Regions from separate parts of the Chromobacterium vaccinii genome, predicted to be linked through region 2. Evidence: riboswitches for the same ligand, from Rfam matches in the RefSeq annotation. Region 2 holds a riboswitch; the other holds the start of a gene.
What was found. A riboswitch is a leader RNA that binds a small molecule or an ion and turns the genes downstream of it on or off. The one in region 2 is predicted to bind cobalamin.
Positions count from the first base shown of each region.

Region 1: it holds a riboswitch for cobalamin, as region 2 does, so the genes downstream of both, BKX93_RS12905 (TonB-dependent receptor domain-containing protein) here and BKX93_RS10455 (CbtB domain-containing protein) in region 2, are expected to answer to the same signal.

Region 1 is NZ_CP017707.1:2,792,262-2,797,188, forward strand. Features, by position in the region: gene cobU (bifunctional adenosylcobinamide kinase/adenosylcobinamide-phosphate guanylyltransferase) at 1-331, opposite strand, end outside; gene BKX93_RS12905 (TonB-dependent receptor domain-containing protein) at 342-2,207, opposite strand; cobalamin riboswitch at 2,335-2,542, opposite strand; gene cobT (nicotinate-nucleotide--dimethylbenzimidazole phosphoribosyltransferase) at 2,664-3,698, shown strand; gene BKX93_RS12915 (histidine phosphatase family protein) at 3,695-4,297, shown strand; gene cobS (adenosylcobinamide-GDP ribazoletransferase) at 4,285-4,927, shown strand, end outside.
Region 2 is NZ_CP017707.1:2,250,020-2,254,946, reverse strand. Features, by position in the region: gene BKX93_RS10470 (ATP-binding protein) at 1-1,331, shown strand, start outside; gene BKX93_RS10465 (hypothetical protein) at 1,421-1,699, shown strand; gene BKX93_RS10460 (CbtA family protein) at 1,792-2,535, opposite strand; gene BKX93_RS10455 (CbtB domain-containing protein) at 2,549-2,761, opposite strand; adenosylcobalamin (AdoCbl) riboswitch at 2,764-2,925, opposite strand; gene BKX93_RS10450 (histidine phosphatase family protein) at 2,981-3,550, shown strand; gene BKX93_RS10445 (hypothetical protein) at 3,618-3,971, shown strand; gene BKX93_RS10440 (DUF411 domain-containing protein) at 4,032-4,469, shown strand; gene BKX93_RS10435 (chitosanase) at 4,537-4,927, opposite strand, start outside.

The DNA of each region.
Region 1 (4,927 bases), 540 kb from region 2:
CCAGCAGCGCGTCGCGCTCGGCCGCATACTCGGCCTCATCGAAACCGGCCTCGCCGAAAAAGCGCATCAGCCACATGCCCAGGCAGTCGATCAGCAGCAAGCCGCCCGGCGCGTCGTGGGCGGCGATGATGGCCGCCAAGCCGCGGCCGGCCTCCGCCACGCTCCAATGCGCCGGCCGCTGCTCGCGGTGCAGCGCCACCCGGCGCGCGAACTCGGCGTCGCGCACCTCGGCGGTGGCGAGATAGCACACCGGTCCGCCATGACGGCGGGCCAGGTCTTCGGCATGGCGGCTCTTGCCGCTGCGGGCACCGCCGGTGATCAGGTGGGGCATGGCCTATCCCTTATTGGCTGTAACGCACGCCGATGAAGGCGCCCAGGCCGCCGGTGTTGTAGCCGTAAGCGGTTTCGTATTCGCGGTCGAACAGATTGTCGACGCGGGCTGTCGCGGTCCAGCTCTTGGCGAAGCGGTAGTTGGCGAAGGCGTTGGTCACGCCGTAACCGTGCAGCGCTTTGGACTCGGTATTCGCCGGATCGTCGTATCTGCGGGAAACGATCTGCTGTTCCGCACCCAGCGTCCACCTGCCCAGCTCTTTGCTCGCTGTGAAATTGGCGCTCTGACGCGGACGGCGCTCCAACCTATGGCCAGTGCCGTCATCGCGAGCATCCAGCAGCGTAAGATTGGCGCCCAGATCGACTCCCGCCACCATCGTAGCGCCTTCTAACGTCAAACCACGGATGGTTGCGCGGCTGACATTTATCCGAGTATCGATACCATCCGCAGTGGTAGTGGAAGCAATCAAATCGCTAACTTGGTTATGGAACGCAGTCAAACTGAAACGACTAGCATTCTTGCTATAAACCAGTGCCAGCTCGCTATTGAGCGAGCTTTCCGGTTTCAAATTCGGATTGCTCCGATAGTGGTAGTTGTACTCGGGCATATCGGTAGGCGGATAGTACAAATCATTAAACGTGGGCGCTTTATAAGCCGTGCCATAGCCTGCCCGGGCCAACCAGCCATCAGCAAATCGATAGCCGTAATCCAGCTTGCCCGTCGTCTTGCCGCCGAACTGGTCATCATGATCGCGACGCAAGCTAGCCTGGAACAGACTCTTTCCTTTCTCAAGCTGGTATGTGGCGAATCCAGCGTACTGGGCGCGCGTGTTCTTGGTGAATAGATCGCTGCTTTCCACCCTCTGGTCGTTATGAGTCGCCCCCAGCGCAAAGTTGCCCCACGCAGTGGACAAATCGTTCTGCCATGTCCACTCGTTCTGGGTCGTTTGGTACAGGCTGTTTCGCTGCCCACCTGCCGCGTCGCTGAACGTTTCCTGCTTGTCCTGGCTATGGCTGAAACGCAGCGTGCTAGTCCAGAGATCGGTAAAACGATTACGCGACTCTAGGCTCTGCCCAGTCAGGCGGGTATCGGTCCAGTCTTGTCCAACCAGATTTTGATCAAAATCGGCTCGGGCAAAAGTTTGGAACAGGCGCAGCGTCAAATCGTGCCCCGGCGCCAGCGTCTGGGTCACATTGGCGGTGTAGCCGTCATTGCGATAGCCATCGTTATCCGGGTTGTATCCAAACGCGTTCTTCGAATTGGTTGCCGAGAAACCATTGGACTCGGCATGGCTCAACTGCAGGCTATAAGCGGTATTGCCACTCTTGCCGTCCACGCCGGCCGTCAGTTTGCCAGTGCCGCGGCTGCCGGTCTCGAAACCGGCGTTGAAACGCGGCGCACCCTCGCCCTTGCGGGTGAATATCTGGATCACGCCGCCGATGGCGTCGGCGCCGTACAGGCTGGAAGCCGGTCCGCGCAGGATTTCGATGCGCTCGATCTGCGCCAGCGGAATGTTCTGGATGGCCGTGGTGCCGGTCGTCGCCGACGAAATGCGCATCCCGTCCACCAACACCACCGTGTGGTTGGAATTGGTGCCGCGCATGAAGATGCTGCTGGTCGTGCCCGGACCGCCGTTGCTGGTAATCGTGACGGCAGCCTGGCGCGACAACACCTGTTGCAACGTCTGCGCGCCGCTTTCCTCGATTTCATCTCGGGTGATCACGGTGGCGTCGGCCAGCGTTTTGGACAGAGGTTGCGCGATGCGGCTCGCCGTCACGATCACCGGATCACCGACGAACTGGGGCACGCCATCAGCCAGGGCCAGGCTGGAACAGGCCAGCGCCGTCAGCGCGGCGCAGGTTTGAAGCTTGAACATGAAAACACACTCCACGATAGGGTCAACGTTGAGTGCGAAGAGGACAACAGCAGCAAAGGACGGCACGGCAGAACCGGAACGTCTGTCGAATCGCCTCCCCGCGATACTCCAGTGGTCCACCGGCTTCCGGCCAGTGGCAGCGCAGGCCGGTCTCCGGGCTGGGCCTTGCCGGCGGCGCGCCTTCCCGTCCTGAAGACAGTGGCCCTTGCGCCGCCTGGGCGCATGCACGCCAGGCCTTACCGTTGCGGGGGCAGCGCCGGTTTCTCACCGGCTTCCCGTTTCATCCGGGCGCGCAAGACAGCGCGCCTCCGGACACCTGCTGATCGGCGGATTATAACCCGCCGGACTTTTGGCGGCACCGGCCAAGCAGTAATATGCTTAGAGTCCAGCCGACGCCGCGCGCCGGTTCCCATTCATCATCCGGACCCCCGTCCGCTCCCGCAGCAGGCCCATACCATGAACAGCAGCAAACCCCTGGATCTTTCCGCCCGCAACGCCGCCCGCGCCCGTCAGGCCATCCTGACCAAGCCGCCCGGCAGCCTGGGACAACTGGAGGAACTGGCCTGCCGCTTCGCCGCCTGGCAGGGCCGCGCCCAGCCGGAAGATCTGCGGCCAGCCATCACTGTGTTCGCCGCCGACCACGGCGTCACGGTGGAAGGCGTATCCGCCTTCCCGTCCGCGGTCACCACCGAGATGGTGCGCAACTTCGCCAACGGCGGCGCCGCCATCTGCGTTCTGGCGCGCGCGCTGGACGCGCGGCTGGAAGTGGTGGACGTGGGCGTGGCCGGCGATGTCTCCGCGCTGCCCATCGTCCACGCCAAAGTGAGGCCCGGCAGCCAGAATCTGGCCAAGCAGGCCGCCATGAGCGCCGATGAAACAGCTGCCGCGCTGGAGACCGGCCGCGCCGCCGCGCGCCGCGCGGTGGAGGCCGGCGCCAACCTGCTGATCGCCGGCGACATGGGCATAGGCAACACCACCGCGTCGGCGGCGCTGATCTGCCGGCTGACCGGCGCGGCGCCTGAGCTGGTGGTCGGCCGCGGCACCGGCGTCGACGACGCCGGCCTGGCCAACAAGCATCGCGCGGTGAAGACCGCGCTGGCCCGGGTGGCCTGGGAAAACCTCAGCGGCCTGGACACGCTGTCCGAGCTGGGCGGCCTGGAAATCGCCGCGATCGCCGGCTTTTACCTGGAGGGCGCGCGGCTGGGCGTGCCGTCGCTGGTGGACGGCTTCATCGCCAGCGCCGCCGCGCTGTGCGCCAAAACGATGGAGCCCTCGCTGCACGACTGGCTGCTGGCCAGCCATCGCTCGGCGGAATCCGGCCATGATCTGGCGCTGAAAGCCTTGCAGCTGCCCCCCCTGGTGGACCTGGGCATGCGCCTGGGCGAAGGCTCCGGCGCCGCCGTGTGCGTGCCGCTGCTGCAACTGGCGGTGAAGCTGCACAACGGCATGGCCACCTTCGCAGAAGCCGGCATCAGCGGCAAGTCGGCATGAATCCCTACACGCTGACCCTGCTGCGCCACGGCGACATCGACCACGACGGCCGGCTGATCGGCCTGACCGACCTGCCGCTGACCGAGCTTGGGCACCAGCAGCTGGAACATAGCTGGAAACGCATCAGCAACCTGGCGCCGGTCACCAGCATCGCCACCTCGCCGCTGCAGCGCTGCCGCGAGTTCTCGGTCAGGCAGGCGCTGTCCGGCTCGCTGACGCTGAAGGTGGACCCGCGCTTCGCCGAGATGGATTTCGGCGGCTGGGACGGCCACCCGGTAGCCGATCTGGAACAGGCCCACCCCGGCTGGGGCGACGCGCTGGCCGCCGGCCGGCTCAGTCCGCCCGGCGGCGAAACCTTCGAGCAGTTCCGCACCCGGGTACTGGCCGGCCTGGCCGACTGGATGACCGAAGCCCGCGGCAGCCACCGGCTGCTGGTGACGCATGGCGGCGTGATCACGGTGCTGATGGCGGAGCTGCTGGGCACCGAGTTCGCGGTGGCCAAACTGATGACGGTGCAACGCGGCGGCTTCGTCCAGCTGTCGATGCTGGAAGGCCACCCGGCCTATCTGCTGCGCCTGGAGTCCGCATGCGCGGACTGATCCTGGCGGTGCAGTTCCTGACCCGGCTGCCCACCCCGCAGCTGGCCGATTTCAAACCCGAATGGCTGGCGGCCAGCGCGCGCTGGTTTCCCGCCGTCGGCGTCATCGTCGGCGCGCTGCTGCTGGCCGCCCTACGGCTGGGCGGCCTGGTCGACCCCTGGCTGGCGGCGCTGCTGGCGCTGCTGGCCTGGGTGATGGTGACCGGCGGCCTGCATCTGGACGGGCTGGCCGATCTTTCCGACGCGCTGGGCGCGGCCCACCGCTCGCGCGAGCGTTTCTTCGAAGTGCTGAAAGACCCGCATCTAGGCAGCTTCGGCGTGCTCTCGCTGATCCTGGCCGTCGCCGCCAAGCTGGTGCTGCTGATGCTGGCCGCCCGCCACGGCGGCCCGGCCTGGGGCCTGCTGCTGGTCCCAGCCTGGGCGCGCGGCTTCGCCGTCGTCTGGTCGGCCACGCTGCCGGCCATCGCGCCGGGCAGCGGAGAGCGCTTCGCCTGGCAACGCGACTGGACCGGCATGGGCCTGAACCTGGCCGCGCTGCTGGCGCTGTCGGCCTGGCTGGCCCCCGCGCTGCTACTGGCCCCGCTGGCCGGCCTGGCCTGGTGGGCCTTCCTGAAGCGCCGCCTGGGGGGCA
Region 2 (4,927 bases):
TCGCGCTGACCCTGGGCATCCTGGTTTTCGGCGCGGTCGCAGGCGCTTTTTCTTTTGTTTCCGCGCTCGACGAGGCGCACGAGCTTCAGGACGACGTGCTGCGCCAGGTGGCTGCGCTGCTGGATCGGGAGCGGCTGCCGGCGGATTTTCCAGAGGGCGGAATCCAGGGGGGAAACGAGGAGTCCCGGGTAATCGTGCAGCGGCTGGGAAGCTGGAGGCCATCGGCGCCTGGCATTGATGCCGGCGGCGTGCTGAGGCTGGAGAAGTCCCTTCCTGACGGCTTGCTGACCGTAGCGACCAATGGGGAGAATTTCCGCGTGCTGGTGCGGACGATGAAGGACGGGCAGCGGATCGCCGTTGCACAGGAGGAAGGCTTTCGCGACGAGATCGCCCGGGATGGCGCGCTGCGCGCGGTGATGCCTTTCCTGCTGCTGATTCCGTTGCTGTTGCTGATGGTGGCTAGGCTGGTGCGGGGCATGTTCCAGCCGATCGCCGAGCTGTCCCGCGAGGTGGACCGGCGGGCGGAGCTGCAGCTGCAGCTGCACTCTCTGGATGCGGAGGGCGTGCCGGTGGAGATCAAACCGTTCGTGTCTGCCATCAATCGCCTGCTGGAGCGTGTCGCGCAATCGATGCGGGCGCAGCGGCGCTTCGTCGCGGATGCCGCCCATGAGCTGCGCTCTCCGCTGGCGGCGCTATCGTTGCAGGCGGAGCGATTGGCCGACGCAGAGATGTCCGATGCGGCGCGGGAGCGGTTGTCCGCGCTGCGCGGCGGCATCGCGCGCGGCCGCGATCTGCTGGATCAGTTGTTGGCGCTGGCCCGGGCGCAATCGGCGGTGGAGCCGCCGCTGTCGCCGGTTTCGGTTTTGGCCGTCTACCGCCGGGTGCTGGAAGACCTGCTGCCCTTGGCCGAAGCCAAACATATCGACATCGGCGTGGAGGGTGAGCGCGATGCCAAAGTATGGGCGAACGAGCTGGACCTGTTCGCGCTGGTCAGGAACCTGGCGGACAACGCCATCCGCTATACGCCGGAGGGCGGCAGGGTGGATCTGGCGGTCGGCGAGGCGGAGGGGCGGACGGTTCTGACGATAGACGATACCGGTCCCGGCATCCCCGAAGAGGAACGGGAGCGGGTTTTCGATCCTTTTTACCGCAGCCTGGGCAGCGGCCAGCAGGGCGCGGGGCTGGGTTTATCCATCGTCAGGACCATCGCGGAGCGGATCGGCGCCAGGGTAAGCCTGTCTTTCCGGGACGAGACGGGCCAATCGGGCCTGCGCGTGTCCGTCAGCATGCAGGCGGCGAGAGAGGAGCGAGGCGGGCTAAGTCTGGGCTAAGTCTGGGCTGCTAGGTTGAAATGGCATGATGCTGCGCGTGCGTCCCGCATCGCGCCGTTGCGCGTTCGAATCCTTTCGGGAGACACACCATGATGATCGCCTCCGTTTCCACTCCGGTCCCTCAAACACCTGCGCCTCCTCCGGCCGCATCGACGCAAGACGCCGCATCTGCGCCGCAAGCGCAAGCTCAAGTCCAGGCGCAGCCTGCCCAGCCCGTGGCGCAGGACAAGGTGACTATCAGCAATGCGGCGCGGGCTTTGCAAGAAGCTGCGGAAACCGTGGCCCAGACCGCCAAGGAGGCGCAGCACGGAGACCGGCAGGCTCAGCATAAGCTGGCGGCAGAGGAAGCGAGGCGGGCGGCGCATTGATTCGTCCGCCGGCCGGGCGGCGCTGATCGAGCGGTTGCGGAAACAAAACACCCCCGCCGGGGCGAGGGTGTCGGGAGTGGGATCGTTTTCGTTCAACTGATCTGAAACGCCCCGCGGCGATCTTCCAGCAGTCGTTCCACCAGGCTGCCGAATGCCACGCCCAGCCCAGCCCACAGTATCGCCTGGATGCCGAATGACGCCATCCGGAAGCGCCACAGCAGCACGGCGGAGAATTGCTCGGGAATCTCGTTCACCTCGGGCAACAGCGCCTGGGCGACGATCACCAGCGCGATGAAGGCCGCGCCGGCGATCAGCGTCGCATCCCAAGTTCCGAAGCGGGCGATCAGCCTGCGGGCCAGGAACACCGCGATGGCGAGCGCCGCCAGCGACACGGCGATCATCCCGAAGAACAATGCGGTGCGGGAGCCTATGGTGCCGGGATCGCCCACCGCCGGCGGATTGGGCGGATATTTGAGGAAGGGCACCAGCGCGAACGAGATGAAGCCCAGCAGGGCCATCTGCGCCGACAGCGCGCGGGCGCGCAGCGCGCCGATGCGGCCGTAGACGAAGGCGAACGCCAGCGCGAACAGGCCGCCCACGGCGGTGCCGAACACGCCGACGCCGACGAACAGGCCTATGCCGGACTGGACGCCGCGGCTGACCAGTTCCGGCATTTCATCGTGCTGGTGTCCGCCGCTTTTCGCCAGCTCCATTTTCTCTTCGAAGGCGATCGCGCCCTCTACCTGGGGCTCGCCGACGATTTTGGCGAAGCCGAAAGCCAGCAGGCTGGCCAGGAAGCCCGCGATCATGCCGCGGATCAAAAGACTTCTCACCATGTCCGGCGCCTCCTTAGTGGCAGGGGAAGCCCAGCAGGTGGCGGCCGTCGTGGACGAACTCGTGCACATACATGCTGTTGAAGATGGCGGCGGCGCCTTCCTCCACGCCGACGAAGTAGATCGCCAGCAGCATCAGAATGCCGCCGAAGACTGCCCAGGGCAGCAGTTGGCGAATGGGGAGGGACACGGGCTGGATCGCCGGGGCCATGACGGGGCTTGCATGCATGAGATATCTCCTTGAGGATGACGCGTCCTGAAACGGATGGTTGGCTGGATGCGAAGACCTGACTTTTCATGCCTGTCCGCATGGCGGATCAGGCTGATACACAGTGGCGCGACCGTGCCGGATTCGCACCGGCTTCCTCGCATCGAGACGATGTGGATTCTAGAGAGCCGAGAGAAAATGTCAAAGAACTTCAGGGCGTTTTGACGGAGAGCCAAGAGCATGACGAGCCGTATCACCCTGCTGTGCGTGCCGGCGACCCGCGCGCTGCGCGCCGGCCATTTTCCGGCGGATGATCCGCTGGAGCCGGAAGCGCTGGAATGGGCGGCGCGCCTGGCCGATTCGCTGGGCTTGATCGACCTTGTGCTCCGCAGTCCGGAGCGGTGCGCCCGGCAGACCGCCGACGCGCTGGGCCGCGCGGCGGAGGCGGAGGCCGCGTTGCGGGAGGCGGAGTATGGCCGTTGGCGCGGCCTGCCGTTGAGGGAGGTCGCGGCGGCGGAGCCGGAGGCCTTGAATGCATGGCTGTCTGACCCGGGATGTCCGGCGCCGGAGGGGGAGTCGCTGCTGACGATGATCGAGCGGGTCGGCGATTGGTTCGAGCATTTCCGCTGGCCGGCCGGCCACGTCCTGGTCATTGCCCACGCCAGCGCCATCAAGGCGATGCTGTTGCGGGCGCTGGACTTGCCGCCGCAGGCGTATCGGCAGATCGACGTCGCGCCGCTGGCCCGGATCGAATTGTCCCGGCGCCAGGATTTGTGGCGCTTGCGCCTGGGGAGCGATGACTCCGCATGATGAGGCGGATTTGATCTGTGTGCGTTTGTCGCGCCGTCCGGCATGGTATCGTCGCGGAATGAGAGTCTTGCGCCGCGTGCTGTTGCTGATCGTGCTGCAGCTGTCCCTGTTCGGGATGGCGGCGGCGCATGCGCCGTTGACGGGCATGGCGTCGCCCGAGGCGTGCGCGGCGATGAGCGCGTCGCGGGATTGCGCCGGGATGGCCGCCAAGCCATCCGCGAAGCATGCGGCGATGAATGGCGCGGCGGCTTGCGGTTCTACCGGCTGCGCGCAAGCCTGCCTGCCGTTGTTCATCAAGGCGTCTTTGCCCGGCGTGGCCGTTCTGGTTTGTTGCGGCGTGAGGATCGCGGCGCGGCCGGTCCTGCTCCCCGGCCCGGTCTTGCCGCCGCCGTTGCGTCCTCCCGAGTTTGCCCGGATCTGAATCTTCCCGCGCGCTGTCGCGCGCGCAATCGATCTGGACATCCATCTAAAGGAGGGCATCATGTCCCCGTTGCGTCATTTTCTGTTCGCGGCCGCTTTGGCCGCCGCCAGCGCACCCGTTCTGGCAGCCGTTCCCGTCACCGTCTACAAGAGCCCGAGCTGCGGCTGCTGCGAAGCTTACATCGCCTATCTGAAGCAGAATGGCTTTGCCGTTTCCGCCGTCAATCGCGACGATATGCAGCAGGTGAAAAGCCAGCTCGGCGTGACGCCGGGCATGGGCAGCTGCCATACCGCCAAGGTGGGCCGCTATGTGGTGGAAGGCCATGTGCCGGCGGCGGCGATCAAGCAGCTGTTGGCCGGCAACAGCAAGCTGATCGGCATCGCGGTGCCCGGCATGCCGCTGAATTCGCCCGGCATGGGCGAGACCAAGCCCGGCACGCTGCCGGTGTATGCGATGTCGGCGGATCAGAAGACCGGCGTGCTGTACGGCCGCTTCTAAGCGTTGAAATGAAAACCGCGCGCGTCGATTGAGAAGGCGCGCGCGGTTTTGCCTGGCGTGGGGCGGCTTATTTCATTTCCCAGTCAGTGACTTTCTGCACCGCGGCGTCGGCGTTTTTCAGATCGGTCTCGCCCTGATTCAACAGCGTGCTCCATTGCTTGACGCGGTTCTTGCCGTTGGGCGGCTGGTTGTAGTGGTTGGTGTCGACGATCTTGCTGCGCTGGGCGTAGAAGGAGGTCATGAAGGTTTTTTCGTCGCTGCTGTTGCCGGAGCGGGACAGCAGGCCCTGCAGCGTGCCGGAATCGCCGGCGGCGCCCTGGTTCAGCGCGGTGTCGACGAAGGAGCCTATGGTCAGCGCGCTGGAGAAGCCGCGCTGGCGGGCCTGCTGCACGCTGTACTGGATGTATACCTTGTAGAAGGTGTTCCACATCGCGTCGCGCCAGGCGGGATTGTTCTGC